3 regions of the Thalassotalea sp. LPB0316 genome follow, and region 3 is predicted to be linked to each of the others. Evidence: riboswitches for the same ligand, from Rfam matches in the RefSeq annotation. Region 3 holds a riboswitch; each other region holds the start of a gene.
The links. Region 3 has a riboswitch for cyclic di-GMP ahead of LP316_RS09295 (DUF3718 domain-containing protein). Riboswitches for the same ligand answer to the same signal wherever they lie in the genome.
Positions count from the first base shown of each region.

Region 1 (10,778 bases), 1.4 Mb from region 3:
ACTTAACTATAGAACATTAGACTAATTTTTATACCTCGCCCTTAAGGCGTTCTCTCACTCCCTGAACAACCAAATAGAAATATGGGATCAATACCGTGCCGAAAATTGTCGCGGCTGTCATCCCCGCGAGTACAGTTAAACCCAATGAAACTCGGCTACCAGCGCCAGCACCTGTAGCAAAAACTAACGGTAATACGCCAAGGACAAACGAAAAAGCAGTCATCAATACTGCGCGAAAACGCATAGTCGCCGCATTAAGTGCAGCGTCGATAATCGACTGACCTTGCGCTCTTAACTCCATGGCAAACTCGACAATTAATATTGCCGTTTTCGTCGACAAACCAATCAATAATACTAAACCAACTTGTGCGTAGATATTGTTTGCCATCCCCAATGTGTAGAGTGCCAACATAGCACCGAATAAGGCTAACGGTACTGCGGCTATAACCGAAAACGGAATACTCCAACTTTCGTATTGTGCAACTAAAAACAAATAGACGAAGATAATCGCCAAACCAAATAATACTGGCGCTAAATTACCCGCTTCTATTTCCTGTTTTGACTGCCCTGCCCACTCAAACACATAACCTTGAGGTAACTGATCAGCCAATTCTTCCATCGCCTCTATTGCGTCGCCTGAGGCATATCCGGTTGCTGCTTGCCCTGTAATACTTGCGCTGCGATACAAGTTAAAATGATTAATAGTTGTGGGGCCTAAAATGGGTTTTAGGCTAGCAAGCGTTGTTAATGGCACCATTTCACCGTCTTGATTGCGCACGTAATAATGGCTCAAATCACTCGGCTCTTGTCTAAACTGGGATTCAGCTTGAATACTGACTTTATAGGTTCGGCCAAATTGACTGAAATCGTTAATATACAATGAGCCAAGCTGCGCTTGTAAGGTCATAAAAATATCGGAAAGCGCAACGCCTTGTGCTTTGGCTTTATTGCGGTCAACTTCCAAAAAATACTGTGGTACATTGGCGCGATATGTACTGAAAACTTGGGTTAATTCAGGGCGTTGATTGGCTTCGAAAATCAAACCATTCATGACTTGCGCCAACAGTGCTGGCTCACGCCCTTCGCTATCTTGCAATTTAAACTCAAAGCCAGAGCTACTGCCTAAACCAGGAATTGGTGGTGGGTTGAACACCATAATTTGCGCATCGGGCAATGACCATAATTGCCCCATTAAACGAGGAATAACTTGTCGTAAACCAAGCTCTGGCGTAACTCTATCTTCCCAATCTTTGAGCAAGATAATCGCTAAAGCATTGTTTGATCCTGCACCGCCGAGCAATGACGAGCCAGCGACAGTGATTACGTCATCAACCGCAGGGTCTTGTTTAATAATCGGGGTGATTTTTTCTAACACCTTTTCTGTTCTATTTTTTGAAGCGGCATCAGGCAGTTGAATATCAACAAATAAATAACCTTGATCTTCGCCGGGAACAAAGGCTGTTGGCACTTCTTTTGTCAGCCAAGCCGTAGCGAAAAATACCGACACTACAACCACACCTACGCCCCCTGTGCGCTTTAACAAAAAACCAACCGTATTGCTGTACTTGCCAGTCAAGCGACGCAACATCTGCTCAAATGGTTGTAGCCAGCCAATCGGCTTCATGTGTTTTTCATTTAACAGTACTGAACACAACGCAGGACTTAATGTTAAGGCGTTCAGTGAAGAAATTAGCACAGCAAACGAAATGGTTACCGAAAACTGTTTGTATAATTCACCGGTTATTCCCGGCATGAAGCCGACCGGCACAAAAACGGCCAATAAGACGAGTGTTGTCGCGATAATCGGCCCACCCACTTGCTTCATGGCTTTACTAACTGCTTGTTTAATCTGTAGCTTTTCTTCTTTTAAAATCCGCTCAACATTTTCAATAACGATAATCGCATCGTCGACCACAATGCCGATCGCCAACACCAAGCCAAATAATGTAATGGTATTGATGGTGTACCCCATAGCTAACATAAAAGCGAAGGTACCGATAAGAGAAACGGGTATTGCAAGCGATGGAATAATGGTTGCCCGCCAATTTTGTAAAAATAAGAAGACCACCAGAATAACTAGAGCAACCGCCTGAAATAGCGTCACTTTAACTTCGTCAATTGAGCGCGTAATGAACTCTGTAGTGTCAAAAGGTACAACATAGTTGACGCCATCAGGGAAGCGCTCCGCCAGTTTAGCCATTTCTTGTTTAACCCGTTTTGCCACTTCTGTCGCATTGGCACCTGGTAATTGGTAGATCACCAAAAAGGCAGTATCTTGATCATTTAATTTGGCACTGATTGCGTAATTTTCAGAACCTAACTCAATCCGACCAATATCGGCAAGACGAACAAAGCTGCCGTTTTTACGGGCGCGAATAATAGTTTCACCAAACTCATCCGGCGTTTTTAACCGACCTCTAGCTTGAATTGTGTACTCAAACTGTTGATTTGGCAGTGACGGCGAAGCGCCTAATTTACCAGCGGCAACAATCAAGTTTTGCTCTTTTAACGCTTGTTGAACTTCGCTAATGGTTACGCCTAGTGACGTCATGCGATCAGGGTTAAGCCAGATGCGCATACTGTATGTCATCTCACCCATCACTTCAGCACTGGCAACGCCTTTGATTCGCCCTAGTGGTTCAACGAGGTAATTGGTCGCGTAATTACTTAAGAACAGTTGATCGATATTCTCTTGTTCACTGTACAAATTGACGCCAAGCAACATGGCACTCGATTTTTTCTTAACATTAACCCCTTGGCGAGTCACTTCTGCAGGTAAGGAGCTCGTTGCTAGGGAAACCCGGTTTTGCACGTTAACTTGGGCAATGTCATCATCGGTGCCCACTTTGAAGTAAACGGTTATATTCGCGGTGCCATTGTTATTGGCCGACGATTCGATATACATCATATCTTCGACCCCGTTAACCTGTTCCTCTATCGGCCTAATAACCGACTCTTCGACAACTTGCGCACTAGCACCGGGATAAACCGCAGTGATTTGTATTTGTGGCGGCGTAATTTCTGGGTACATATTGACGGGCAACATAAACATCGCCAATAAGCCAGCAATAGAGATGACAATTGAAATAACAAAGGCAAACTTGGGCCTTTCAATAAAGGTTTGACTAATCATGCTTTACCCTTAGTTTTCGCTTGCTGTTGACGCTGAAATAGTGCCGGTGACAACATCCACCGATTTAACAACAGGGTTGACGACAATACCCGGCCTGACTTTTTGTAAACCTTCGATAATTACTTGCTCATTAACGGCTAAACCCGACTCCACCACCCACATGGCATTAACGCGGCGACCAAGTTGAACAATGCGTTGTGTAACCGTGTTGTTTTCATCGACGACAAGCACGAACTTACCTTGCTGATTTTCTTGGACAGCAGATTGTGGCACATAAGCCATTTGTTCTTTTTGCACGCTCTCAACCACTAAATTTACAAATAAGCCGGGGAGAATAACGCCGCTCGGGTTTGGAAACTTAGCTCTAAGCTCTACGGTTCCTGTACCCTCATCAATCTTAATATCGGCGTAATCAAGCTCACCTTTTTCTGGGTAGACGGTATTATTTGGCAACATTAAACTGATATCGATCTGTCCTTCTCGCTTACCCTGACTTCTCATTTGCATATGCGTGACATACTCACTTTCTTTTACCTGAAAGTTAACGTAAATCGGATCTGTCACTGTCAAGGTAGCAAGGCTACCACTTTGCGGCCCAACAACATTGCCGACATCGAAATTAGCTTTGCCAATTCGACCATCAAATGGCGCAACAATATGGGTATAGCTCAAGTTCAATTCAGCTTTTTCTAGTGCCGCTTTAGCAACCGATACCGCTGCTTTAGCTTGCGACTCTTCTGTGGTTAATTTGTCGTAGTCAGACTGAGAAATGTAACCTTGACTGATCAAATCGTTAGCGCGCTTTAAATTGCGAATCGCATTTTGAAAACCTGACTCACGACTATCGAGATCGGCTTGAGCTTGTTCAAATGATGCTTGATAGGCGCTTGGATCTATTTTTAATAGCACATCACCTTTTTTCACGCGGCCGCCTTCACGAAACGATTTTTCAATCAGTTCTCCCTCTACGCGAGCGGTCAATTGTGCTTCTTTATAAGCTTCTGTGCGAGCGACGAATTCATGATGCTGACCAACGGCAATTTGCTTCACTTGATAAACAGATACCGCTGGTGGTGGCGGCGCACTGGCTTGAGTATTTTGCTCACTACAAGCACTAAGTAATGCCAATAAACTGAGTGACAGGCAAGTTTTCATCAAGAAGCGTGGTTGACTTAAAAAATCATCTGTATTTTGAAAAGAGTTGTTAAACATCAATAGGTTCCTTAATGAAGCGTGAAGTGACATAATCAAACTATGCCTAATTAGCTATGTTATTTTAATATGCCACATAAATATGCCGCTGTGAGTAGTTCAATATTAAACTTTAGTAACATTTACGCAACATTTACACATCAAGAACAAAAAGTTACATATTGAAATTTTAATGACTAGCTACAATATCAATAACAAACAGATAACTAATGACATGCTTAAGTAGTGCGTAAAACCAAATGACAAACCCAAGAATTTATCAAGATACACCGTTTATAGTGGGTCAAACCTTTGAGCTCGACGACAACGCCTTTGGTCATGTCGTGCGCGTGTTACGTCATAAAGAAGGTGATGAACTGTGCTTTTTCAATGGTCACGATGGCATCGAATACCGGGTAGAACTTACCCAAGTGAAAAAGAAAACCGCCTTCGCCCAAGTTGTTGAGCAAACAAGGGTTACTAACGAGTCGCCACTCAAAATTGAACTTGGCCAAGGTATTTCCCGTGGTGACAGAATGGATTTCACCCTACAAAAATCGGTTGAATTAGGCGTCAGCTCTATTACCCCATTATTTACTGAGCGCTGCGGGGTAAAACTTACCGGCGATCGATTAGCCAAGAAACGCGAGCAATGGCAAAAAATTGTTATCAGTGCCTGTGAGCAAAGTGGCCGAGTCTATGTACCTGTAGTAAACGACCCCATTTGGTTAGAAGAGTGGCTCGCAGTAGATACCGATGCATTAAACATTAACCTACACCCAAGAGCACAGCACAGTATTATGTCTCTGCCCTTTGATTCTCAAAACATTCGTTTACTTATTGGCCCAGAAGGCGGCTTAAGTGACGAAGAAATTAACAAAGCCAGTGCGGCTAATTTTAAAGAAGTTTTATTAGGGCCGCGCGTGTTGCGCACTGAAACGGCAGCACTGACCGCAATTACCGCTCTACAGTGTCGCTATGGCGACCTTGGATAACGATAAGGAATAATACATGACCATTAAACTCGGCGTAGTAATGGATCCAATTGAACATATCAATGTTAAAAAAGACTCTTCATTGGCGATGATGCTTGAAGCACAAAAGCGCGGCTTTGAGCTCTACTATATGCAAATGAAAGACTTGTATTTATTCCAAGGTGAAGCCAGAGCACATGTCCAAATTGTCTCGGTCGCCAACGACGTTGATAATTGGTATCAAGTACTCGAAGAAAAAGATATCGCATTAAGTGAATTAGATGCCATTTTAATGCGCAAAGATCCACCGTTTGATACGGAATACATTTACGCTACATATATGCTAGAGCGCGCAGAGTTGGCTGGCACCTTAATTGTTAACAAGCCGCAAAGTCTACGGGACTGTAACGAAAAATTATTTACCGCTTGGTTCCCTGAGCTCAGTGCCAAAACGCTAGTCACTCGCAACGCCAAGCAAATTCGTGAATTTCATCAAGCGGAAAAAGACGTCATTATTAAGCCGCTCGATGGCATGGGTGGCTCATCAATTTTTCGCATAAAAGAAGGCGATGCTAACGTGGGTGTGATCATTGAAACCTTAACCAACCACGGTAGCCAGTACGCGATGGTACAAGAGTACATGCCAGAAATTAAAGACGGTGATAAACGCATTTTAATCGTTAACGGCGAACCAATGCCCTACTGCCTTGCGCGAATCCCAGCACAGGGAGAAACGCGAGGTAATTTAGCCGCCGGCGGCAGTGGCGTTGCAAGGCCATTAAGTGCTAGCGATAAATTAATTGCTGAAACAATTGCACCAGAACTAAAGAAACGCGGTCTATACTTTGTAGGGTTAGATGTTATTGGTGACAAGGTCACAGAAATTAATGTCACTAGTCCTACATGTATCAGAGAAATCGAAGCGGCCTACCCAATCAATATCAGTGGTAAGTTAATGGATGCGATAGAGCATACGTTAAAAAATGCCTAACGGCAGGAGAAATTGATGGACAGTTTAGAAAATCAATTATTAATAGCAATGCCCTCGTTAAACGATCCGTATTTTAATAAAACGGTGACTTATATCTGTGAACACAACGACGACGGCGCGATGGGGCTCATTATCAACTTACCCGTCAATTTAACACTGAATGAATTGCTAGAACAAATTGACGCCGATAACAAAGACTGTTTATCACTGGAGCAACCGGTTTTAACCGGTGGCCCGGTTTCGCCGCAACGCGGTTTTGTTTTACACAGCCCTCAAAGCGGTTGGACGAGCTCTTTATCACTGAGCGATGACTTAATGATCACCACATCAAAGGATATATTGATGGCATTAGGCACCGAGCAAGCACCTGAATCTTATGTGGTAACGCTTGGTTACGCCGGCTGGGGGCCAGGCCAATTAGAGCAAGAAATCGCCGAGAACTCGTGGCTTACCACGCCAGCTGATGCCGATATTATTTTTCATACCCCGATAGAAATGCGATGGAAAAAAGCAACAGAGAAGCTCGGTATCGACTTAGCACACCTATCAAGCGACATAGGACACGCTTAATGACACAGCACGGATCTCGCACTATTTTAGGCTTTGATTTTGGTAAAAAGTCGATTGGCTGCGCTATCGGTCAAGAGATTACCGGAACCGCCAACCCACTTAACGCGATTAAAGCCAAAGACGGTATCCCGCAATGGACAGATATTGAGAAGTTACTCAAGGAGTGGCAGCCGCAACTCGTTGTTGTCGGTTTACCATTAAATATGGATGGCACCGAGCAGCAGCTAACCAAAGATGCGAGAAAGTTTGGTAATCGTATTCACGGTCGTTTTGGTGTTGCCGTTGAGTTTCAAGACGAACGTTTAACCACGGCGGATGCTAAAGAGCAACTGTTCGCCGCGGGCGGTTATCGCAATTTGTCAAAGGGCAATGTTGATTCTCAATCTGCCGTACTCATTATCGAAAGCTTTTTTGAAGCTAGTTATCAATAATCATCACATCATATGAACATAGCGGAAATTATCGCGCCACTGGTTTTAGTGGGTTTAGTTGGCTTCATTGCCACGAAGTCAAGATGGCTCAGCCGTGAGCAACTAGATGCCTTAAGTAAATTCACCTTTCATTTGGCGATCCCAGCATATTTGTTTCTGCAAATGGCACAAGCAGATATCAAAAGCCAACTCGACATGAGGATTTACGGCGCATTTTATCTACCCGTTATATTCGTGTTTTTTATTGCCTACTTTACTAATTACTTTTTTCATAACCAGTATCAAAACAAATACGATGCTTCCGCGGTTTATGGCTTAGCTTCAAGTTACTCAAACAATATCATTGTTGGCTTGCCAGTTATTTTACTCGCGTTAGGAGAGGCGCTACTGCCGATCGTATTTATGATCGTGGTGTTTCACTCGGCGATGCTGTTTACCTTAACCAGCGTACTCGCCGAAAAAGGTCAGCAACGCCGCTTAGTTAACACGATTAAGGCGACCTTTATTAACCCATTGATCATCAGTATTGTTGCTGGGGCGTGCACCAATTTACTCCTGACGCTAACAGGACTAGAACTGCCTCGAGTACTCACTGATAGCTTAGCCTTGCTGGGTAAACCGGCAATCTCACTCGCGCTATTTTCCCTCGGTGGCTCGATGACTTATTACCAAGTAAAAAATGAAAAATATTTTATAAGCTTTGCTTGCCTGCTAAAACTAATCGCCTTGCCTGGTTTAGTGTTATTGGCATGCAATGGGTTTGACTTGTCGGCGCAGGTGAGCCAAGTATTAGTGATCATGAGTGCTTGTCCAACAGGCGTTAACGCCTACTTGATCGCCAAAAACTACCAACACCATCAAGATACTGTTGCCGGTAGTGTCGTCGCTAGTACGGTACTGAGTGTTGTTACTATCCCCTTTTGGTTGTTTATTGTTAGCCAGTAACTCATCAGACCTCAAGTTGACTATTTTTAACTAAATATATCAGTAAGTTAAAACCAAAAACTAACAAAACCCATACAAAATTCGTACAAAAAATTTGCAAACACACACTTTAGAGTATAAACTCTACCCCCGTAAAAGTGGCAACCTACTCGAAAGGGTAATACGCAAAGCTTCCGGCCTAAGAGCATAATACATGTTGATGGTAGCGGGGTTACACAATCAGCTAATCTACATTAGCCTTTCTTATCTGCGTTGCCTTTTCTTTAGCTTTGTTAATAGTAGTAAATGTAAGAAATATATGGCACGTTCAAGTATTCACCAATCTTCTCTTTTTGGCACCGAAGTTACCTTTGCAGAGTCCGAACAGCTTATTTCAACCACTGACACCTTAGGTCATATTACCTATGTCAATAGCGCGTTCTGTCAGGTATCAGGCTATAGCAAAGACGAATTAATTGGCCAGCATCACAATATTATTCGTCACCCCGATATGCTCAAAGCAACATTTAAAGATATGTGGCAAAAACTGAAACAGGGTGAATCATGGCGTGGCATGGTGAAAAACCAATGTAAAAATGGTGACTACTATTGGGCGGATACTTGTGTTACCCCTTTATTAAAAAGCGGCAAGGTAGTCGGTTATCAATCGGTAAGAATGGCACCGTCTAAAGAAATGAAAGACAGAGCAAATACCCTTTACCAACAACTCTTATCAGGTAAAAAGTTTCACGAACCGTGCCTAAACTATCGGTTAAAACATATCTTGTCTGCAGCTCTCGTTATCGCTAACTTAAGTTTTATTGCTGTAAAATCTAATGATTTAACTATAGTTATTGCTGTTATCGCGTTATTAGCAAGCCTGTTGTTTATCTACAAGCTAGAATTTCTAACCTTACCGCCGTACATTAAAGAGCTAAAACGCACGATTGATAGTCCTTCGAGGTTGATCTATTCAGGTAAAGGTGGCGTTAGCTTGCTACAATACCCCTTAGTGCTATGCTCGGCTAAACATCGCACAATGCTGGCTCATAACCGAGATTCCAACCCTGATTTGTCATAGCTATATTTAAACTTGGTTAAGTCATTGATAAAACAACAAAGTAAGCCATGACCTTTAATACAAGTGTATTAGATATTGTCGACTCAACGAGAATTAAAATCCCCATATAGCAATTGAAGGTAGTTAAAATAAGTCGTAAGCTAACTTGCAATACAATAAAATTAATAAAAACAAGAGGCTATTATGACAATTTTAATTTGGTGTTTAATTATTTCAGCGCTGCTCCCCATGGTTGCCAAAGCGCCCGTCGCTTTCGCCCAACACAAGGCAGGAGGTTATAACAACAAACACCCTAGGGCCCAACAAGCAACACTCGAAGGCTTTGGCGCTCGCGCCCTTGCAGCTCATCAAAATGCTTATGAGTCATTAACTTATATTGTTCCTGCATTATTACTGGCAATGATAACTAATAATACGGGGGCAACCTTTGAGCAACTTGCCATAGTGATTGTCGTGGCGCGTATACTGTTTAATGTTTTATATCTAGCAAACTTAGATATCTTGCGCTCACTAACTTGGGCTGTAGGCATTGGTTGTTCGATTGCAATGATGGTTATGTGTTTGCCCGCTTAATTTCATCGTTTAAGGCACTTTTCCCCTAAAGTGCCTTAAAACTGTATTGACACATAACACTTGTCTGCCCCAGCTAGGTGTTTAATTTCAGGTATAAAGTTAGATAACTTTTCACTTCTAAACATCGAACCATAAGGCTTTGCATAGGCATTAACAAAGTAGCGGTACCATGCATCATTATGGGTTTTAGGACCAAACCTCGCATAGTCAATCCATTTATAGTATTCCGCGTGCTCTAGTGAGTGAACCACCGAGTTGCTCCAAATTAAGTAAGTTAACGGTAATTCCGTGTCTCTGATAGCTTCGGGAATGGGGTATATAGCCTCATTAAACCAAGTCGAAAAGGCTAACAACTGTGCTTTTGAAAAGCCCTGATTGGCGACGTAAGATCGAATATAAGGGTAAAAGCTATGAATTTTTTTATCAAAACAAAAGTTCGATGTTAATTTGGGTTGCCACGCCATAGCAAAATTGTCTGGGTTAGCAATTTCACTGGCCAACGGCTTATTTGGTTCAGTTTGCTCGGTAATATTCCAATATTGCTGCACTCGAGCAAGGATTGAATCACTCGCTCGCATATTTGCGTAATCGGGAAGTAGTGTTTTACAGAAGAACTCTGAACTGGATGCGGCTATCCCTCCGTTGTTGTATACCAAGGTATAACGCGAGTGACGTTGGATAAAACGCTTGAATTTTTTGTCTTTCACCTTTGTTGCATAAATAGCCAAGGCAGTAGGCGCGTGAAAATGAACAAATGAATGGTAGTGAATAGGTACCGCTAAAAAACATGCACGTTGCGCTCTATCCATGGTTTCGACTTCACTTTCACCTAATCGACTTCTCGGTATGGCAACTTGCCTTGTTGTGTCGAGATCAATTTCCGCGGTCTGCATGCCAATGTTGGCAAAAT
Region 1 covers NZ_CP062946.1:3,461,723-3,472,500, forward strand. Annotated here, with positions in the region: gene LP316_RS15555 (efflux RND transporter permease subunit) at 29-3,133, opposite strand; gene LP316_RS15560 (efflux RND transporter periplasmic adaptor subunit) at 3,143-4,345, opposite strand; gene rsmE (16S rRNA (uracil(1498)-N(3))-methyltransferase) at 4,585-5,319, shown strand; gene gshB (glutathione synthase) at 5,336-6,289, shown strand; gene LP316_RS15575 (YqgE/AlgH family protein) at 6,305-6,859, shown strand; gene ruvX (Holliday junction resolvase RuvX) at 6,859-7,290, shown strand; gene LP316_RS15585 (AEC family transporter) at 7,303-8,235, shown strand; cyclic di-GMP riboswitch class I at 8,365-8,454, shown strand; gene LP316_RS15590 (PAS domain-containing protein) at 8,534-9,295, shown strand; gene LP316_RS15595 (MAPEG family protein) at 9,479-9,868, shown strand; gene LP316_RS15600 (hypothetical protein) at 9,904-10,778, opposite strand, start outside.
Region 1: linked by a shared signal. The riboswitch ahead of LP316_RS15590 (PAS domain-containing protein) and the one ahead of LP316_RS09295 (DUF3718 domain-containing protein) in region 3 are both predicted to bind cyclic di-GMP.

Region 2 (10,778 bases), 200 kb from region 3:
TACCACAAACATTGACTTTCTCTATAACCTCGCAACCTGTCAACCATTTATAGATGAAGAGTTGGATACAGGGTTTATTGAAAAGCATCAAGATAAAATCTTCCATAATGACGAGCAATCATTGGCTGAAGAATTACCGATGGCGGCGTTATATCTTGTTTTAGCTAACGAGAATAAAGCAAAAGCCACGGCAAAAGGTTCAACAGATCCTTACTCACCATGGCATCAAACCAATGCTTGGCGATTGAACGAGCCACACATTCACCACATTGGGTTACGTCATAATGAGACAACTTATGATGTGGTTGTAGAGCAAAAACGCCACGGTTTTAACATTCAAGTTGACGGTAAGTCATACGATTGCCAAGGCCAGATCGATGGCGATGTATTAACGACAAATATTAATGGCTATCGCAGTATTGCGACCATAGCCCAAAACCAAGAGCAAATTAGCCTCTATCGCCAAAACGGTGTATTTAACTTCTTCCAAATTTTACCGGATTTAGGCAGTGACAACGACGCAACAGACCAAGGTGGCTTAACTGCGCCAATGAACGGCACAATGGTGACGGTATTGGTTGAAAAAGGCGATATTGTTGAAGCTAACCAACCGCTCATGATCATGGAAGCAATGAAGATGGAGCACACCATCAAAGCACCAGCAAAAGGCAAAGTGACTGAATTATACTTTGGCGCCGGTGATATGGTTGATGGTGGCGCAGAGTTACTAGGTTTTGAGCCAATCGAGGAATAAGCGATGTCGTTTAGCGAACAAAATCTGCTACCAAAACACGTGAAAATCATCGAGGTAGGTCCACGTGATGGCTTACAAAACGAAAAAACCTTGATTAGCGCGGACGATAAACTTGCTTTAATCGACATGCTAGCCGAATCAGGTTTGTCTTATGTTGAAAGTGGTAGTTTCGTCTCGCCTAAATGGGTGCCTCAAATGGCAACATCGAGCGAGATCTTTAGCAAGCTTAATAAAAAAGCAGGTGTTACCTACGCGGCATTAACCCCAAATATGAAGGGCTTTGAGGCAGCGATGGCCGTTAACGTTGATGAGGTTGCTATTTTTGGCGCAGCTTCAGAAAGTTTTAGCCAGAAAAATATCAACTGCTCAATTGACGAAAGTTTAGCTCGCTTTGCTCCCATTATGGATGCAGCCAAAGCTAAAGGTATTAACGTTCGTGGCTATGTGTCATGTGTCGTCGGATGCCCTTACGAAGGTGATATCTCGCCACAAGCAGTAACTAAGGTAGCTAAAAAGCTATTAGAAATGGGCTGCTATGAAATATCGCTTGGCGATACCATTGGTGTAGGTACACCAGCATCGGTGTCAGCAATGCTTGACGACGTGTTAACCGCAGTACCAGCGGACAAACTCGCCGTTCACTTTCACGATACCTACGGCCAAGCGTTAACCAATATTTACACTGCGCTTGGCAAAGGCATCAAGGTAGTCGATAGTGCCATTGCTGGTTTAGGCGGATGCCCTTATGCTAAAGGCGCATCGGGAAATGTTGCTACTGAAGACGTTGTTTACATGCTCAACAGTATGGGGATTGATAGCGGCATCGACTTTGAGAAATTACTCAAAGCTGGGTGGTTTATTTCAGACAAATTAGGACGCGCGCCTATCTCGAAAGTGTCGCAAGCAATGCGCGCGAAACAAGAATAAAAGAGGAAAGTAAAATGGCAGGTTTTGATAAAGTTGTCAGTAGTTATGAAGAAGCCCTAGCGGGTTTAGAAGATAACATGACAGTCATTTCGGGTGGTTTTGGTTTATGTGGTATTGCCGAAAACCTAATCGCAGAAATAAAACGCAAAGGCACAAAAGGCTTAACGGTTGTCTCAAACAACTGTGGTGTTGATGACTTCGGTTTAGGTATTTTGTTACCCGATCGCCAAATCAAAAAAATTGTCGCTTCATACGTCGGCGAAAACGGTGAGTTTGAGCGCCAAATGATGAGCGGTGAATTAGAAGTTGAATTAACGCCCCAAGGTACATTAGCTGAAAAAATGCGCGCTGGTGGTGCTGGCATTCCGGCATTTTTTACCGCAACGGGTTACGGTACACCGGTAGCTGAAGGTAAAGAAGAGCGTGAATTCGACGGTCGAAAATACATTCTTGAAGAATCTATCAAGGGCGACTTTGCCATTGTTAAGGCGTGGAAAGCCGACCGTTACGGCAATTTGGTTTATCGCAAAACCGCACGTAATTTTAACCCTATGGCGGCTACCGCAGGTAAAATTACCGTTGTTGAAGTTGAAGAAATTGTTGAGCCTGGTGAGTTAGATCCTGATCAAATACACACGCCGGGTATTTACGTTGACCGCCTCATTCAAGGTACGTTCGAAAAGCGCATTGAAAATAGAACAGTACGCAGTTTAGAAACAGCAAAAGGATAAGGAATTACCATGGCATTATCACGTGAACAAATCGCAATGCGTGTAGCACAAGAGCTACAAGATGGTTACTACGTTAATTTAGGTATTGGCATCCCTACCCTTGTTGCTAACTACGTGCCTGATGGCATGGAAGTGATGCTACAATCTGAAAATGGCTTATTGGGTATGGGGCAGTTTCCGACAGAAGAAGAAATTGACGCTGATTTAATCAACGCTGGCAAACAAACCGTTACACATGTAACGGGCGCTTCAATTTTTGATTCAGCTGAATCATTTGCCATGATCCGCGGCGGCCATGTTGACCTCACCGTATTAGGCGCGTTTGAAGTTGATGTAAACGGTAATATCGCCTCATACATGATCCCAGGTAAGTTAATTAAGGGCATGGGCGGTGCAATGGATTTAGTTGCTGGTGCAGACAATATTATTGTCACCATGACCCACGCGTCAAAACACGGCGAATCTAAGCTACTGAGCAACTGCACATTACCACTTACTGGTAAAGGTTGCATCAAGAAAGTACTGACGGATCTTGCTTTTATAGAAATTAAAGACGGTAAGTTCCACCTACTTGAACGCGCACCTGGGGTGAGTGTTGAAGAAATAGCTAAATTAACCGAAGGCGAACTAGTTATACCAGATAACGTTCCAGAAATGACCTTTTAATTTCGCTAGCGAATATTGTTAAAAAGCGAGGTATTTCCCTCGCTTTTTTATTTTTCAGGTGAAAATTTTCAGTTAAACATTCAAGAATAAAGTAAATAAAATCTGTTATTTATGTACCTTAACAGGTCTGAGCACCAGGTAAACTAGGAAATATCTGACATAAAGTGTTGCAATAACGTACAGTTTTGTTAACCTGAAGTGGACAAAGAAAAGGCAAAATACGCGAAAGTGTATTACGCAAAGCCACCGGTCTAAGGGCGAAAGCCTATGACAGCGGAGTTACCTATAAGGTAAAACCAGTGGTTTTTTCTTTTTTAAGCCCAACAATTTATAAGGTCATTAAAAAATGAAAAAATTATTACTAGCTTCTACTATTACAGTTTTAACTTTAACGTCTGCCTTCGTGGCACCTACAGCTCAAGCTTCAAATATTGCTCAAAATATTTGTGAATTTGTTGCTGCTGATGACAAGAAACGCATGCGTTCATACTTGAAATCGAACAAGTTGAAAATACGCACTATTTTTGACGGTGTTCAATGTAATGGTCAGAACTTGTTAGAGTTTGCCGCAAATCGTGGTTCAGTCGAAACAGGTTCTTTGATGATTTCTAAATTACCAAAGTCTACCGTTTCAGCTAACCTAGCGGCGATTCAGTCAGGTACACCTTTATTTGACGCTGCGAACGAACGCGTAAGCAGTTAAGGTTCCTTAGTGGACGTTAATAATAATGTTTTCTAATGAATCTTTTTGTCTGATAGAACTAAAAAAGCCAGCGCAAGCTGGCTTTTTTTTCTTTATATAGCAATAACTTTGTAATATTGTGTGGTTATTGTTGTCGCTGATATTCTTCCGTGTTTTATATGTCGTCAAAAAAGACCTATCAAGGTAATCGACAAGCCTTACTTCTCACCGGTGGCGGCGCGCGTGCGGCCTACCAAGTTGGTGTGTTATCTGCAATTACTCGCTTCATGCCTCGCAATCACGGCATTCCATTCCCAATCATTTGCGGTACTTCTGCTGGCGCAATTAACGCCACAGCAATGGCCTGTTACGCCTCATGTTTCCATCTAGGGGTAAAAAAGCTTGAATGGGTATGGAAAAACCTAAGAACTAAAAACGTCTACCAAAGTGATGCTTGGGGTGCCTTTGGCTATTTGGGCAGTGGTATTTTAGCGAGCTTTCAAGCCGACTACTCAATCAAGCGGGCACACAGTTTATTAAACAATGCGCCACTTCGTGAATTACTTAAAAAAGTGTTCGACTTTAAACGCATTGACGACAACATCTTACGCGGCTACTTAACTGCTATTTCTGTCACTGCATCTAGCTATACCACAGGTGATTCAATCAGTTTTTTTCAATCGGCAAATAGCATTGAGCCATGGCAACGAGCCAAGCGCAAAGGTAAGCCGTGTCAGATAAATACTGAACACTTAATGGCCTCGGCAGCGATTCCATTAGTCTTTCCTTCAATTTCAATAGACGGTGAACACTTTGGCGACGGATCAATCCATCAATTATCACCATTGAGCCCAGCCATCCATTTGGGTGCAGAGAAAATATTAATCATAGGCGTTGATCAACCTCATCAACCCTTGTTTAGTTTAGAAAATAATCCACACCCACCTACGAGCTCAACCATTGCAGGCCATATGCTTGATTCGGTATTTGCTGACACCCTACAAAGTGATCTGGAACGCCTAGCAAGAGTCAATGAATCGCTAGCGCTAATGCAGTCTCATGGTATTGAGTCGCCTCATGGGCTTAAGCAAGTTAAAACGCTACTCATTAATCCAAGCCAAGACTTTAATGCCATTGCCGTTGAGCATTTTAATGAACTACCCATTTCTGTACGCATGCTATTAAGAAGCGTTGGTATCACCAATGATTCAGAGTCGAGTTTGATCAGTTATCTACTGTTTGAAAATACCTTTACTAAAAAATTGATGAAAATAGGTTATCAAGACGGCTTAGCGAAAGAGCAAGAATTAAGAGCCTTTTTAAATATATAGACGAGAAACTAACCATGGCGAATAAACCTTACACGCCCGAAAAAGTGTGGCAATACAAACCTGGTAATGGCGGTAAATTTGCCAATATTAATCAACCTACGGCAGGCGCACGACAAGAGCGTGAATTGCCTTCAGGTAAGCACCCTTTTCAACTCTATTCACTCGCTACACCAAATGGCGTAAAAGTCACCATAATGTTTGAAGAGCTACTGGAGCTAGGCATTACAGAAGCTGAGTACGATGCTTACAGCGTGAATATTATGGAAGGCGATCAGTTTACTAGCGGCTTTGTCGATATTAACCCTAATTCAAAAATACCAGCATTAGTCGATAACTCAGGCGATAAGCCAATGCCAATTTTTGAATCTGGCGCGATATTGTTACACCTTGCCGAAAAATTTAACCGATTCATACCTCAAGATCCGCAAGGTCGAAGCCAATGTTTATCATGGCTATTTTGGCAAGTTGGTGCAGGTCCTTTCTTGGGTGGTGGTTTTGGCCACTTCTATGCCTATGCACCAGAAAAATTTGAATACCCAATTGAGCGTTTCACCATGGAAGTGAAACGCCAACTCGATTTACTCGACAAACACCTAGCGAACAACACTTATATCTGTGGTGATGACTATACCATTGCCGATATGGCTATTTGGCCTTGGTACGGTGTGCTGGTTGACGGCGGCTTATATGAAGCAGCTGAATTTCTAGATGTAAAGCGCTATGCCCACCTTAATCGTTGGAGTCAGCTTATTGGCCAACGCCCAGCCGTTAAGCGCGGCAGGATCGTCAATAAAGCATGGGGCGAGCCAGACGAGCAACTGATTGAGCGTCACGATGCGGCTGATTTTAGCGGTAAACGGCTATAGCATAGGGTGTCGTTACAGCGATACAAATATATTAGGGCAAGCTGAGTTACTCACCCTCGTGAATAAAGTGCTCAGCCCACTCAACGCGTCTTGGTTTACCGCGAATAACTAAGGTATCTTGGTTTTGCAACACGATGCTTTCATCGGGTAAGTCAATTTCCTCTTCACCTTGGCGAAGGGTAAGTATATCAATGCGTTTTGAACCAAAATTTAACTCGCCAATCGACTTACCAACAGCGTATGAGTTCTCTGTTAACGTGATACCATGAGCAAATTCGCGTTGCTCGATCACGTTTTGACTCATATCTGTTTGCTCACCTTGGAAAAAACCATGCATGTGATTGTAATGGCTTTTGCGCTCTTTTTGCATCAAGCGTACCACTCGAGAAAACGAAACACCTGATAACGACAGTACCTGCGAGACTAGCATTAAGCTGCCCTCTAGCATTTCTGGCACAACTTCATTAGCACCAGCTGATTTGAGCATTTCTAGCTGATCGTCGTTACGAGTTCTCACTAAAATGGGGACTTCTGGCGAGAGTGCCCTGACCCTTTGGATAGCATCTGCTGACTGTTTGTCTTCACCAAAAGTAATAACCACTAGCTTTGCTTTATCAATTTTTGCCGCATGTAAAAGTTCAGTTTGTCGTGATGAGCCAAATAAAATATTTTCGCCCGCTTCACGTGCTTTAGTAGTGCGCAGTGGGTCAATGTCTATTGCGACAAAGTCCATACCCTCTTGTTTCAAAAACCGGCTTATCGTTTGGCCTACACGACCAAAACCACAAATTATCACGTGATCTTCTAACTCAGTATTTTGTGGCAGCTCTTGTAGCTCAGCGTAACTTTCTTTTTTCTCTTTGGTTAATGTTAATGACCAATTACGCGCGTTTTCAATCAAGTACGGCGTCATCGCCATGGAGATCACACCGACACCAATTAAAATAGACGCTATATCAACCGGGATCACATCTACCTGGCGAGCAAGTGCAATTAAGACAAAACCAAACTCCCCCATTTGACAAAGCATAATACCGCTGGCTAAACCGTCTTTTGCATTTTCACCGGCACGTTTTGCTAAATAGTAAATGATCGCCACTTTGCACAGCATAAAACAGACTAATAGCACCAACATATCAATCGGGTTATTGAGCAAGTAGCTGACGTCAAACTTCATACCGACAGTGACAAAAAATAAGCCTAATAAGATATCGCGATAAGGCCTTATATCAGCTTCTAATTGATACTTATACTGGCTCTCACCAAGCATCATCCCGGCTAAGAATGCGCCAAGTGCCATCGACAAACCAAACCATAAGGTTAATGAAGAAGCCACTAAGGTTACTAATAGAGTGGTCAAAACAAACAGTTCATCGGTTCTTACTTGTGCAACTAGGTTATATATCCGCGGTAAAATCCACTTACCGACCAACATTAATAAGCCAACAACAAAAACGCCTTTAACTAGCGCAACCGCTAAAGCTAAAACCATCGAGCTCTCACTCGGTTGGGCTAGCAACGGGATAATAATGAGTAATGGGACAACCGCGATATCTTGAAATAATAAAATAGCAACAGAAAGCTGGCCTGATTTACGCTTCATTGCACCGGTTTCACTGAGCTGGCGAATAACAATAGCGGTAGATGATAGTGCTAACACACCACCTATAACAAAGGCGCTGCTAAAGCTTTGCCCTAATAACATTGCGATGGAGGTAAATAGCAGCATAGAAATGGCTACTTGAGCACTACCTACGGCAAATACTAGGCGACGCATGGCCATTAGCTTGGGCAGTGAAAACTCCAAGCCCAGTGTAAAAAGTAAGAAAACAATACCTAATTCGGCAAAGTGCTCTAAATCAACATTGTTGTGAGTAAAGTTTAAACCGTGTTCACCAACAAGCATCCCGGCCACTAAATAGGCAAGAATCGCAGGCATATTGAGTTTTCTGAATAACCAAACAAGACCTACAGCACACGCTAAGATAACGACAACTTCTAAATACGTACCCACAAAGCTTCCTTACAGTAAAGGTTGACGAGTTCAATATATCAAACTCATCGGAAAAATCATGACAGGTGGCAATTTTTTAAAAAATCACTACGGCAAAAACACGGCAATAACGGCAACATCTTGTTGTCATTTTTATGACATTCAAAAAATCACTGCAACACACCAACTAAAGCTTAGCAAAAATTACCATAAAAAACATAAGGTAATATTTTTTTATATTAAAAGCGCTATAAGCGGCGTGATTTTTGCAAATCTTTTCAATAGCTAGGCTAGCGGTAAATAAGGGTGACAGTATGCAAACGTTAAATATTATTGAAAATTCGTCGTCGAGTTTTAATGCTTTTCAATTATTTAATGAAAATCCATTAATCTCTTCAGAGCGATTATTAAACTTAGTTGAGCAATTACAAAGCACATTGTGTTTTGAAAGTTTAATCAACCGCTTTGCCATGGAAGCTTCAAAATATGCTGAGTTTACCGGTTTAAATTTTCAACATCGCGATGGCGTTGCCAATATGCGTGGCAGCCGCCCTGGTAAATACAAAGAGCAAATCGAACTAAAAATCAATCAAGAACTCATTGGTGTATTAACTTATCATGTAAACCAAAAATTTAGCGTGACAAGTTTCGACTGTTTACAAGAGTTACACCGCTTTTTAGCCTACCCACTTAAAAATGCGGTATTGTTACACCAAGCCAATCAATTAGCGATGCACGATCATTTAACTGGCCTCAATAACCGACGCTTCTTTGATGATCAACTGAAAAAATCGATTAACCACGCCAAGCGCAATAACAATTTGCTTAGTTTGATGTTACTTGATTTAAACAAGTTTAAGCAAATAAACGACACCCATGGCCATCATGTAGGCGATCTTGTATTAAAAGAGTTTTCACGAGTCTTGGCAGCATCAATCAGGGATTACGATACTGCATTTCGCTTTGGTGGCGATGAATTTGCCGTTATCATTGAAGGTGCAGACACAAAAGCGGTCAGCAATATAGAAGCTCGCATTCATCACAAAACCCAAATGAACTCATTGCTTGCCAAATACGATGTTAGCGCAAGCATTGGTTTTTCGTTCTTACATAACAACGACAACGAAGCCAACTTCTTTAACCGTGCTGATCAAGGTTTGTACAAACAAAAAGTATCACAACCTAGAAAACCACTGCGTATCGTTTAACGACTTTGTGCTCATATCTAACATCCAAGGTCGTCAACATATGCCTCGGGCATCAACTGACAAGATATGAGCACCTTTCTTTTTCGTGATTCCCGACATTACATAGCATTATCACTTCTCCCCGAAACAAAACCGACAAGAGCACATTGATAAACCATTGAAATACTGACAAGTTCTGGTAGTTTAGGAATATAGAGTATTTATCTGCCCTAGTTAGGGATATCAGGCATTAGGTATTTTAAATGGAAGACATAATTAGCGGATTTTTCCGAGCAGTCGGTTATTTGCTTGCTGAAATATTTTTTAACACCGTTTGCTATTGGATTGGCTGGCCTGTTTGTAAAGCTATAACGTTTGGTCACTACCCAAAGGCGAATCAAACTAACGCTGTAGTTGGGCGAAATCAACAAAGCTTTTGGTGTTCGGTTGTGGGGCTGATAGTGATAGCGTCTGCTTTTTATTATATTGTGTTGACCAATAATCAATCGGTTACTGTATAGCAGAGCAATGAAGTACGAAACTGCTAGTGCTTGGCGCAGTTCCTTTTCACTTCACAGTTTAGCCAAGCTTTATTAGCCTCTGACTATGAGCATACAAGAAGATGAGATTATGGAAGCAAAGGATATTACCGCAATTGCGTTAAAACTTTTTGGAATCTACCTACTGGTGAGCGTCGTTACTTATACTCTGCCAATGTTAGGAAACATTCGTTTGCTAGAATACTCTAACGGTGATTTCAACAGCACCAAATATATTACGATAGTTGGTTCTTTTCTTTTATTAGGCCTTTTTGTCTCATTTTTTATATTTCGTTTGTCTAATTCTATTATTGCTAATGCTAAATCGTCTGAGCGCAACAGTGCTGTGATAAACGAAGAGATCCTATTACAAATAATCGGTGTTTATTTTATCGTTTCTGGTGTTTCAGAGTTACCTACAATGGCTGTCTCTTTTTTCAATCCAAAACATGGATATGCATTATTACTATCTTGGCTATTGGGTTACCTGTTTGAAATCGCCATAGGGTTATATTTTTTAATTAACCCTGTAGTTGGGGCACAGAAGTTAAATAAATTGCGAGCGAGAGGTTAATTCTCTGGTTTACAAACATTCAATTAGACAGTTTAATTATTCTTTAATTGGGGTGCTTAACTATTTAGATGATCGCCAAGATATTAATTTATTTTTAACGGCTTCTTCTGCTAAATGGTCACTTGCAAGTAATGCAAGGCATCACCTCCAGGTAAAAATGGCAATGGAGGCGATGAAAGTAGGTGATGCTCTAGAAATGCGGCCAATCGCAGCGGAAATTCTGGAAAAAGCCCCTGAGGCTATGAGAGCAGAAACAATAGCGGTTTTAAAAGAACAAAAGGAAAAGGGAATATGGATGTAATATTTGTCAGTTTATTGAATATGTTGATTTCTGGGTATGTTTTATTAGCCGCTTTTGGCCGAGCTCCTTTCCCCAGTATAGCGTCAGTTATTCCAAGCTTGTATAAAGAAAACAGAGGGATAAAATGGCTTTTCATGACAATTTTCTTCTGTTCATTACTTATTCTCATCAATGGGGTAATCAGCTTTCTTTGAGCAATTTGCATCTTGCATTCAAGACGACATCGC
Region 2 covers NZ_CP062946.1:2,288,374-2,299,151, reverse strand. Annotated here, with positions in the region: gene LP316_RS10205 (acetyl/propionyl/methylcrotonyl-CoA carboxylase subunit alpha) at 1-754, shown strand, start outside; gene LP316_RS10200 (hydroxymethylglutaryl-CoA lyase) at 758-1,681, shown strand; gene LP316_RS10195 (CoA transferase subunit A) at 1,696-2,412, shown strand; gene LP316_RS10190 (3-oxoacid CoA-transferase subunit B) at 2,422-3,078, shown strand; cyclic di-GMP riboswitch class I at 3,281-3,365, shown strand; gene LP316_RS10185 (DUF3718 domain-containing protein) at 3,425-3,781, shown strand; gene LP316_RS10180 (patatin-like phospholipase family protein) at 3,940-5,091, shown strand; gene yghU (glutathione-dependent disulfide-bond oxidoreductase) at 5,106-5,957, shown strand; gene LP316_RS10170 (monovalent cation:proton antiporter family protein) at 6,004-7,971, opposite strand; gene LP316_RS10165 (GGDEF domain-containing protein) at 8,265-9,158, shown strand; gene LP316_RS10160 (hypothetical protein) at 9,744-10,250, shown strand; gene LP316_RS10155 (hypothetical protein) at 10,303-10,551, shown strand.
Region 2: linked by a shared signal. The riboswitch ahead of LP316_RS10185 (DUF3718 domain-containing protein) and the one ahead of LP316_RS09295 (DUF3718 domain-containing protein) in region 3 are both predicted to bind cyclic di-GMP.

Region 3 (10,778 bases):
GCTCGTATTTAGGCTATGAAGTTGGTATACATGCACCAGGTAAAGTCGGTAAAGAATACGGTAGAAAAGCCGCTCACCATTTATTGCTCGCGCACGGCCTTGCTATGCAGGTATTAAAGCGCAATGCACCTCATGCGAAAAACGGTATCGTGCTTAACTTTACCCCGTGTTACAGCGCGACTGATAAACAAGCAGATATTGACGCCACCCATTTTGCCGATGACTACTTCAACCAATGGTACATCAAACCAATTTTTGACAAATGCTACCCTGAAATTATCAATCAATTACCGCAAGCACATCAGCCTGACATTCATGATGGCGATATGGAGATAATCGGGCAAAATATCGATTTCTTGGGGATCAACTTCTACACTCGTGCTATTTATCGAGCGCACAATGAAGAAATTTTCGAACAGTTACCACCGCCAGCGCCACTAACCGACATTGGCTGGGAAATATACCCGCAAGCGTTTACCAATTTATTAACAGATCTCGATCAGCGCTATACTCTACCACCGATATTTATTACCGAAAATGGTGCGGCGATGGCTGACGTTATTGAACGTGGCGTAGTCAATGACCAAGATCGCGTTGATTACTATCAAGCCCATTTAAATGCCGTTAACGACGCAATTGAGCAAGGTGTTGATATTCAGGGCTACTTTGCTTGGAGCTTAATGGACAACTTTGAATGGGCGGAAGGCTACTTAAAACGCTTTGGTATTGTTTACGTTGATTATCAAAGCCAACAGCGTACTATAAAACAAAGTGGCTTAGCTTACCGCGATCTCATCACATCGCGCCATTAAACAACGATTAAAATAACGATAAGAATAAAGCATATGATCAGTGTAAAAGAAAAAATCGCCTATGGCTTGGGAGACACCGCTAGTAATATTATTTTTCAAACGGTGATGACCTTCCTCATGCTCTATTATACTGACGTTGTCGGTTTAGATGCCGCCGTTGTGGGCACTATGTTTCTAGCAGTAAGAATCTTCGATGCCGTAACTGATCCATTAATGGGCTCTATCGCCGATAGAACCCAAACCCGTTGGGGCCACTATCGCCCATACTTATTATGGTTAGCACTACCGTTCGCGATCATTAGCGTGTTAGCCTTTACCACACCTGATTTAGAAGGTAACGCAAAAATCATCTACTGCTTTACCACCTACAGTTTATTAATGATTGCCTATACCGCGATTAACATTCCTTATTGTGCACTAGGCGGTGTATTAACCGCAGATGCAAAAGAGCGCGTTACGGTGCAGTCATATCGATTTGTTTTTGGTATGTTAGGTGGCTTAATTGTCGCCGCATGTACCATGCCTTTAGTTGAATTTTTTGGCCAAGGCGATGATGCTAAAGGTTACCAACTCGCTATGACAGCGATGAGTATTCTTGGCTTTATTTTGTTTATTTTGTGTTTTGCTGGCACGAAAGAACGCATTGAACAGCCTAAAGATCAATCGCTGGCTTTTTTCGCGTCACTCAAACATCTTTGGCAAAATGATCAATGGCGTATCTTGTGTTTAGTTGCGCTATTTTTGCTTTCAGGGCAAGTGTTAAAATTCACCCTAGCCGTATACTACGTAAAATACTATTTAGGTGATGAAACGTTAATGACGCCATTTATCACCGCGGGTGTCTTTGCTTCAATGGTAGGTTGTGCCGTTGCACAACCACTAGCACAGCGAGTTTGTAAAATTAAAGCGTATATCAGCTTGCAAGTCATTGCGGCGACAATTTGTGCCCTGGCCTACTTTATTAAACCCGATCAAATCGTTTTAGCTTTTGCCGCCTTTATTTTATGGAAGTTTTTCCTAGATATGGCAACGCCGTTACTGTGGGCCAAAATGGCGGATACCATAGATTACGGCCATGAAAAAACAGGTGTTCGCATCACCGGCCTGGTCTATTCTGGCGTGATCTTTTTCATAAAAATGGGCGTGGCACTTGGCGGCGCGTTTGCTGGCTGGTTAATGGCATTTTATGACTACCAACCTAATATTGAGCAAACGCAAGCAACTAAAGATGGGATCTTACTCAGCTTTACCATACTGCCGGCGCTAGGCTCATATCTTGCGGCAGCGGTCATGGCGAAATATACACTCAATGAGCAAAAGCTTGAGCACATTCAAAGCAAGCTTAAGTTAAGCGCAAGTTAATAAACGGTAACTTATTTGAGTAGTTTTTGTTATGATTTTACGGTTTTAATATTCTGAATAACACTATATGGCAACAATTTACGAAGTATCTAAACTTGCAGGGGTCTCATTAGCAACAGTATCGCGCGTGATGAATAACAATGCCCGCGTAAGTGATAAAACCAAGAAGAAGGTTTTAGACGCGATGCAAACACTAGGTTATCGCCCGAATGCCATTGCACAATCTTTAGCGTCAAGCCGCTCTAATAGTATCGGGATCCTTGTGTCAGAGCTACACGGTCCCTTCTTTGGTCAGATGATGTCAGGTATTGAAGCCGCCCTGCGCACCGCTGGCAAGCACGTTATCATTACCACAGGTCACTCAGAAGAAGATAAAGAAAAAGATGGCATAGAGTTTTTGATTGGCCGAAACTGCGATGCCATTATTGCCCACGTCGAGGCAGTAAGCGACGAATACTTAATTGACATCAATAAAGGGAAAGTTCCTGTCTATTTAATGAGTCGCCATGTAGATGCTATTAAAGATAAATGCATTAGCCTTAATGATGAAGTGGGTGGCTATTTAGCAACCAAAACGCTCATTGACTTAGGACATCGCCAAATCGCCTATATCGCTGGTCCGCAATTTAAAGCCGATGCCAGTAATCGTTTACAGGGCCACAAACGCGCTTTAGCAGAGCATAATTTAAGTTTTAATGAAGATCTGTTTTTTATTGGTGATTTCAAAGAAACAGGTGGCATGGATGGCTTAAGGCATTTTTTAGACAATAATTATCAGTTTTCCGCGCTCGTTTGCGCTAACGATGAAATGGCTTCTGGCGCAATGAAATATGCTCGAGAGCACAATATTGTCCTACCTGAACAACTTTCAATTGTCGGCTACGATAACGTTATTTTTGCTAACTACTTGTACCCAACCTTAACCACAATTGATAACCCTGTCTATGAAATGGGTCGAATGGCTGCTCAGTTGGTGCTCAAACAAGTCTATCAACAAAAGAAACACGACATAGTCCAAGTATTTGAGCCAACGGTTATTTTAAGAGATTCTGTGGCTCACTTTAATCATTAATCTTTTATCTAATCAATAAAAAAGCGAGCCGTAGCTCGCTTTTATTTTATTTGAGGCTTTCGTTAGCCATTTACACGTTTTTGCGCTGCTGCCGTTAACTCAGCTGACGTAATGCTTGATAAGTGGGCTTCAACGGTTTTCTTAGGTAATTTAGCAATGATCAATGAACCCGTTTCTACGGCATTATTGTTACTAGCAAACGCTAATAAATTAGCACCATTGCACTCTAAACCGTCATAAATATCACGGATCTTCAATTTGTTCGACTTAAGGAAAGAGCGCAAACGAGATTTGTCATCAGCGGCAACTAACTCACAAACTGACTGACCTAGGCTAGAAGCTTGAACAGGCGTTGTAACGATTGTTGAAGTTAAAGCAATTGATAATACAGCGAGCATTTTTTTCATAACAATAGATCCTAAAGATAAACAATTAAATTATGAAACGGGTGCAAAGGCGTGCTTATTCAGGCGACCCCGCTATCTTAGATTTATATCCTTAGACCGGTGGCTTTGCGTGGAACTTTTTCAAGAACCTTGCCGTTTCTGATGGCGCGCATTATACATGTAAAGAAATGTAAAGCAACGAAAAAATGTATAATATACATTCACTTTTTCAATATCTATCAATCAGATATTACGCATTACATAACGTCATGCTAAAATAGCGCTTTATCATTATTTAATTGTTAAGCCTGTCGATGTCTGGAAACCACTACCAAGTTGAATTAGAGCAACAACCGATTGAACTATATAAACTATTAAAGATTGCCGACTTAGTTTCCGGTGGCGGTGAAGCAAAAATGTTGATCAGTCAAGGCTATGTCTATTTAAATGATGAAGTAGAAACCCAAAAACGCAAAAAGATTTACCATGGCGATATTATTGCCTTCAATGGCGATATCATTGAACTAATTTGCCATCAAGCGCCTACTGAAATCGTAAAAACCCCAAAACCTAGAAGCGCTAAACCACCTGAAAACAAGCCTAGAAAAAGGCATAAACCCTCTGGTAATAAAGCTAACACAGGCAACACCAATAAGCGTAAAGATGAAGCGCCAACACCAACAAATGGTCGACGCCGAACAATAAAGTTTTAGTCGTTAGTTACTTTAAACTCTTTTGCCAAAAGACCGCCTGCCCCATTTCAGGATCCAATTCATAGCCGGCAAAACCTAGCTTGCGGTAGGCGTTTTGAGCAACTTTATTGCCCTCTAATACTTCCAAGGTCAACTTACAACAACCTTGCTCTCTAGCCATACGCTCGACTTCGTCTAACATCAACTGGCTAATTCCTTTACCGCGAAATCCTTCAAGCACCACAACATCATGGATATTAACCAGTGGCTTTGCGGCGAAAGTTGAAAAGCCTTTAACACAATTAACCAAGCCAGCAGGCTGACCATCAAAATAGCAAATAATTGAAAAGACTTGTGGTTGCTGTTGTAAAGCCCCAATCAAGTTATCTTTAGTTGTTTGTGATAATGCTTCACCGCCCCCCATAGGATCTAACGCGTATGCGTTTAATAGGCTCAAGATATCTTCAGCATGAGAGGGGTTGTGATAATCAGCAAAGGTAAGTGTTATTGACATAATATAAGCAGAAACATGAATAATTTTAGAACCTTACTATACTGATTGTATGAGTGAAAATCAGCATAAATGTCAATATATCGACCCAGAAGAGCACCTTTGTCCAAATCAAGCAACTGACGACGGCTTGTGTTTTTGGCACAGTGGTAATGTCGATAAATCAGGGCCTGAAATAAAAGACAAGCTTGAGCATTACGCTCAGCACGGTGGCTTTATGCGAGGTTTAAAACTGCAGCGTTGCCAACTAGACGATATTGATTTGGTCAACCACGGACACAAAACCGGTTACGATTTATCCTACTGCGATTTATATCGAGCGAGCCTGCGTGATGCCCATCTATTCAACGCCACGTTAGATAACGCCAGTTTGATGAAGGCAGATTTACGTGACGCCAACCTCAATTGTGCCTCGCTCCTCAATGCCAATATGCTAGGTCTGCGCTTGCAAGGGTGTAAGATTGAGAATGTTGAATTTGGCAAAACTATATTCCAAGAAGGTTTAGCTAAACTCGCTATAGAGAAGAACCATCACAAAAATGCACTTGAATACTTTATTCAATCGGAAGAAATCTATCGAGACTTACGCAAACACGCTGAAGCTGAGGGGTTATTTAACTACGCAGGCGCCTTTATTAAAAAGGAGCTCACTATGCGCAGAATGCAACAACCGAAGTATTCTGCCAGACGCATGATGTCAAAGGCGATTGACTTATTTTGTGGCTATGGGGAAGAGCCCCTACGTATCGTTGGTTTCTCGATTTTATTGATATTTGTTTGTGCCATTTTATACAGCGTAACTGGGCTCAATTATCACGGCGAGTTTTATATTTTTGATGTCAATGCGAGCTTTCGTCAAAACATCTCATGGTTTTTTAGTTGTTTATATTACTCTATTGTTACCTTTACCACGCTTGGTTACGGTGACTTTACGCCAATTGGCATTTCGAGAGCTATTGCCGCATTAGAGGCATTTACCGGTAGCTTTACTATTGCACTATTCGTCGTGGTCTTTGTCAAAAAGATGACTAGGTAATTACAACCTAATATCAGATCTGTACAGTAAAATCACAAGTTACGCTTCGGTGCTCCAATGGTGAGTTGAATGTAAAATTTTCTCACATCAAACTGCATTTAGCCCTTTTGCCTCGATTAACGCCCTGTTAGAATAAGCCACTTTATTTTTGATTCATCCGACATGGACATAATTTTCAATGCGTACTAGTCAATACCTTCTTTCTACGTTAAAAGAAACACCAGCACATGCTGAAGTTGTTAGCCATCAATTAATGCTACGAGCTGGCTTAATTCGTCACCTAGCTTCAGGTTTGTATACATGGTTACCCACTGGTTTAAAAGTACTGAAAAAAGTTGAAAACATTGTTCGTGAAGAAATGGAGCGCGCCGGCTCAATCGAAGTGTTGATGCCAATGGTACAGCCATCAGACTTATGGGAAGAATCTGGTCGTTGGGATGATTACGGCCCAGAGCTACTTCGTTTAAACGACCGTCACCAACGTCCATTTGTTTTAGGGCCAACCCACGAAGAAGTGATCACTAAACTCGTGAGTAACGAAATTAGTAGTTACAAGCAGTTACCAATGAACTTGTTTCAGATTCAAACCAAGTTCCGCGATGAAATTCGTCCTCGTTTCGGTGTCATGCGCGGCCGTGAATTTTTGATGAAAGACGCGTATTCATTCCACACAACCGATGAGTGTTTAAAGAAAACCTATCAAGACATGTTTGATGCCTATTGCCGTATTTTTGAGCGTTTAGGTTTAGATTTTCGCCCAGTAATTGCTGATAACGGTTCAATAGGTGGTGAAGGTTCACATGAATTCCATGTTTTAGCTGATTCAGGTGAAGACGATATCGCTTTTAGTGACGAAAGCGATTACGCAGCGAACATTGAAAAAGCTGAAGCACTTGCGCCAACGGGTGAGCGCCCTGCGCCAAACCAAGCGCTTGAAAAGGTTGCTACGCCAAATGCTAAAACCATTGAAGATGTGGCTAACTTGTTAAATATTGACGCTAACACAACGGTTAAAACCCTGTTAGTGTTAGGTGAAGCACAAGACGGTGAAAAAGCCCCAATTATTGCGCTAGTGTTACGTGGCGATCACGAATTAAACGAACTAAAAGCAGAAAAACTTGAAGGCGTAGCGTCACCTTTAACTTTCGCATCAGACGAAGAATTAGTTGCTGCAACAGGCGCAAACGCCGGTTCAATTGGTCCTGTAAATCTTAACATTCGCGTAATAGCCGATAGAAGCGCAGCGCATTTAGCTGATTTTGTCTGTGGTGCGAACGAAGACGGTTTCCACTACACAGGGGCAAACTGGGACCGCGACGCACAAAACTATGAAGTTGCTGATTTACGCAACGTAGTTGCTGGCGACCCTAGCCCATGCGGCAAAGGTAAATTAGAAATCAAACGCGGCATTGAAGTTGGCCACATTTTCCAGCTTGGTCAAAAATATGCCGAAGCGATGAACTGCGGTGTGTTAACTGAATCTGGAAAAAACCAAACCTTAACCATGGGTTGTTACGGGATTGGGGTATCGCGTATTGTTGCCGCTGCCATTGAGCAGAATCACGACAAGTACGGTATCAAGTGGCCAGCAGCCATTGCGCCGTACCAAGTTGCGATTGTACCAATGAACATGCACAAATCAGCGCGTGTACAAGAAACGGCAGAGAAGCTATATACACAATTACAACAAGCTGGTGTTGAGGTTATTTTTGATGATCGCAAAGAGCGCCCAGGCGTCATGTTCAACGATCACGAACTCATGGGAACACCTAAATTAATTGTTGTTGGTGAGCGTAACTTAGACAGCCAAGAAGTTGAACTAAAAGACCGCATTACGGGTGAAAAATCTCTGATTGCCATTGATAGCGTGGCTGAAATTTTTAAATAACAGGCTGTAAAGCTGGAAGGCTGTAAAGCTGGAAGGCTGTAAAGCTGGAAGGCTGTAAAGCTGGAAGGCTGTAAAGCTGGAAGGCTGTAAAGCTGGAAGGCCGTAAAGTTTTAAGGTTTTAAGGTCATTATAAAAGGCTAAAGATGGCAACATCTTTAGCCTTTTTTCATTTCTTTTATAACGTTCGCTCTGCTGTGAATTATTAGCAGATTCCCGATAAAAACACTTCGGGAATGACGATTTCTAGGGCTAGCTTTTATCGCGTTCAAGCTTGGCAACGTTTCCGCATTCCCGCCTTCTAGCGTTCAAGCCATACAACATTCACACTTTCCAACATTCACACCTTCTAACCTTCACACCTTCCAACATTCAAACTTTATCACTCAACTTTGGCTAAATCCCAATAAATGACGCGGTCGTAGTATTTGGCTAAATTCTCATTTAACGCACTAAAACTTGTGATCGGTGCTTTCAATTGATCAAATAAATGCCAAACAAACTGATGACAATTGTTCTCAATCAAATGGTAGTCTTGATATTGATAAATCTGTCCAAGTGCTCGTTCAGCAATGTCAGGTAGTGCCAGTGGCACCGCGTTAGAATCACAAGCGACAAAGATGTTATCACCGCTTCGATTACCTAAAAATCGACTTGCTGATACAGGTTTTATCAAGCCATTACCATCGAGCTCGACGATGGTATTATCACCAACCCAAATCCCCGTATGCTCAAACAATCCACCAATACCACAGCAAACAACACTACCAATAGCAGGCTCTACACATACTTCGCTGTGAAATAAATCCGTTGGATAAATCGCAACGGCTTTACCCCGCTCACCACCATAGCGCTGAGCACCACTTTGCAATCGACGTGCTTGATAAGTTTGTTTGCGCTCGTCAGCGGCCGACTTTATTGCTAAAGCAGAAACGGCCGCCGCGCCTAGCCAAAGTATCGGTAATGGCATAACTCACCTCATTTGTTATCGTCTAATAACTACATTAGGTGTTTTCTATCAAAATGCTATTAAAAAAGTGCAAGTAACTATTTCAAAATTAGTGAATTTTCGTAACAATGCTCAAAGGCACTATTTTTAATGGACTGACTTACTGGGCATACCTATGAAAAACATCGAAAAATCTTCAAAACTTGACAACGTGTGCTACGACATTCGAGGTCAAATTGCCCAAGAGGCCAAACGGCTTGAAGAAGAAGGTCACAAAATCTTAAAACTCAACATTGGTAACCCTGCACCATTTGGCTTTGAAGCGCCTGACGATATTTTAAAAGACGTCATACGCCAACTTCCGACCGCTCAAGGTTATAGCGACTCAAAAGGCATTTACTCAGCGCGCGTAGCAGTGATGCAATACTTCCAACAACAAGGTATTTTAAATGTTGAAGTTGACGATATTTTTATCGGCAATGGTGTTAGTGAGCTTATCGTAATGGCAATGCAAGGCTTGCTCAATAATGACGATGAAGTGCTTATCCCTGCGCCTGATTACCCCTTGTGGACGGCAGCAGTGTCGTTATCTGGAGGCTCGCCAATTCATTACCGCTGTGATGAAGAGAACGACTGGTTTCCAAATATTGACGATATCAAAGCAAAAATTAATGATAAAACCAAAGCCATTGTTTTAATCAACCCAAATAATCCAACGGGTGCCGTTTATTCAAAAGAAATACTTGAAGCAATTATTGACCTTGCTCGTGAACATCAACTCATTGTCTTTAGTGACGAGATTTACGATAAAATTTTGTACGATGGTGCGGTCCATACGCCGACTGCTCGCTTAGCAGAAGATGTTTTGATCATCACCATGGGTGGCTTATCTAAAAACTACCGCATTGCTGGATTTAGAGCGGGTTGGATGGTAATAACCGGCCCTAAACAATATGCGCAAAGCTATATTGAAGGGTTAAATATGCTTGCTTCAATGCGCTTGTGTGCCAACGTCCCCTCTCAGCACGCCATTCAAACGGCATTAGGTGGCTACCAAAGTATTAATGAGCTGATCAGCGAAGGCGGACGATTAAAGAAACAACGCGATATTGCTTATGAGGGCATCAATGCGATTGACGGCCTCTCCTGTAAAAAAGCGATGGGCGCACTATACTTGTTTGTTAAGGTTGATAAAGAAAAATTCAACATTACCAACGACGAACAAATGGTGCTCGATATTCTTATGCAAGAAAAAATCCTTTTAGTGCACGGTCGCGGGTTCAACATCAAAGCGCCAAATTATTTTAGGTTGGTATTTTTACCGCACGAAGATGAACTGATCCCAGCAATCGAGCGCTTGGCGCACTTCTTCAAAACCTATCGCCAAGGTGATATCGATGAAACAAAGTAATTTTATTGCATGGATTTATCGCATGCCGCTCATCAAACGATGGGCGCTGATGCATTGTATAAAGCCAGAAAATGTTGCCGAGCACTCTCATTTAGTCGCGGTCATCGCACATTTGCTCGCCGTTATTCGCAATACCAAATTTGGCGGAACATTAAATGCTGACAGGGCCTCTACCCTCGCGCTATTTCACGAGTGCAGCGAAGCGCGCCACCAAGATATTAATCACAACACCAAATATCACAACCCAGAAATCACCCGAGAATTTAAACGCTTAGAAAAGCTTGCAGAGCAAGAGTGTATTGATTCATTGCCAGAAGATTTTCGCGACATCTATAATGCGATAATCATTCAAGATAATGTCGACGCGGAGTATAAACAGCTAATAAAAGCTGCCGATTTACTCTCTGCTTACCTAAAAACCCTCGATGAACTGCACTTTGGTAACCAAGAGTTTGCCCATGTAAAAGTTAATTTAGACAATAAGCTAGAAAAAATTAAACAAGAACTACCTGAAGTTCAGTACTTTTTAGATATCTTTGCTAAAAGCTGTACAGCAACAGTTGATCAATTATCAGGCATGTAACCAAGTTCATCTGCGCTTGAAACGAGAACCTGTTAGCATCGTATAGATGATTTCCGTTTGCTGTTAGTCGTGGCCTCAT
Region 3 covers NZ_CP062946.1:2,083,929-2,094,706, reverse strand. Annotated here, with positions in the region: gene LP316_RS09310 (GH1 family beta-glucosidase) at 1-812, shown strand, start outside; gene LP316_RS09305 (glycoside-pentoside-hexuronide (GPH):cation symporter) at 846-2,174, shown strand; gene LP316_RS09300 (LacI family DNA-binding transcriptional regulator) at 2,242-3,246, shown strand; gene LP316_RS09295 (DUF3718 domain-containing protein) at 3,309-3,653, opposite strand; cyclic di-GMP riboswitch class I at 3,713-3,797, opposite strand; gene LP316_RS09290 (RNA-binding S4 domain-containing protein) at 3,947-4,345, shown strand; gene LP316_RS09285 (GNAT family N-acetyltransferase) at 4,353-4,838, opposite strand; gene LP316_RS09280 (ion channel) at 4,888-5,871, shown strand; gene LP316_RS09275 (proline--tRNA ligase) at 6,050-7,759, shown strand; gene LP316_RS09270 (hypothetical protein) at 8,139-8,726, opposite strand; gene LP316_RS09265 (pyridoxal phosphate-dependent aminotransferase) at 8,881-10,116, shown strand; gene yfbR (5'-deoxynucleotidase) at 10,103-10,699, shown strand.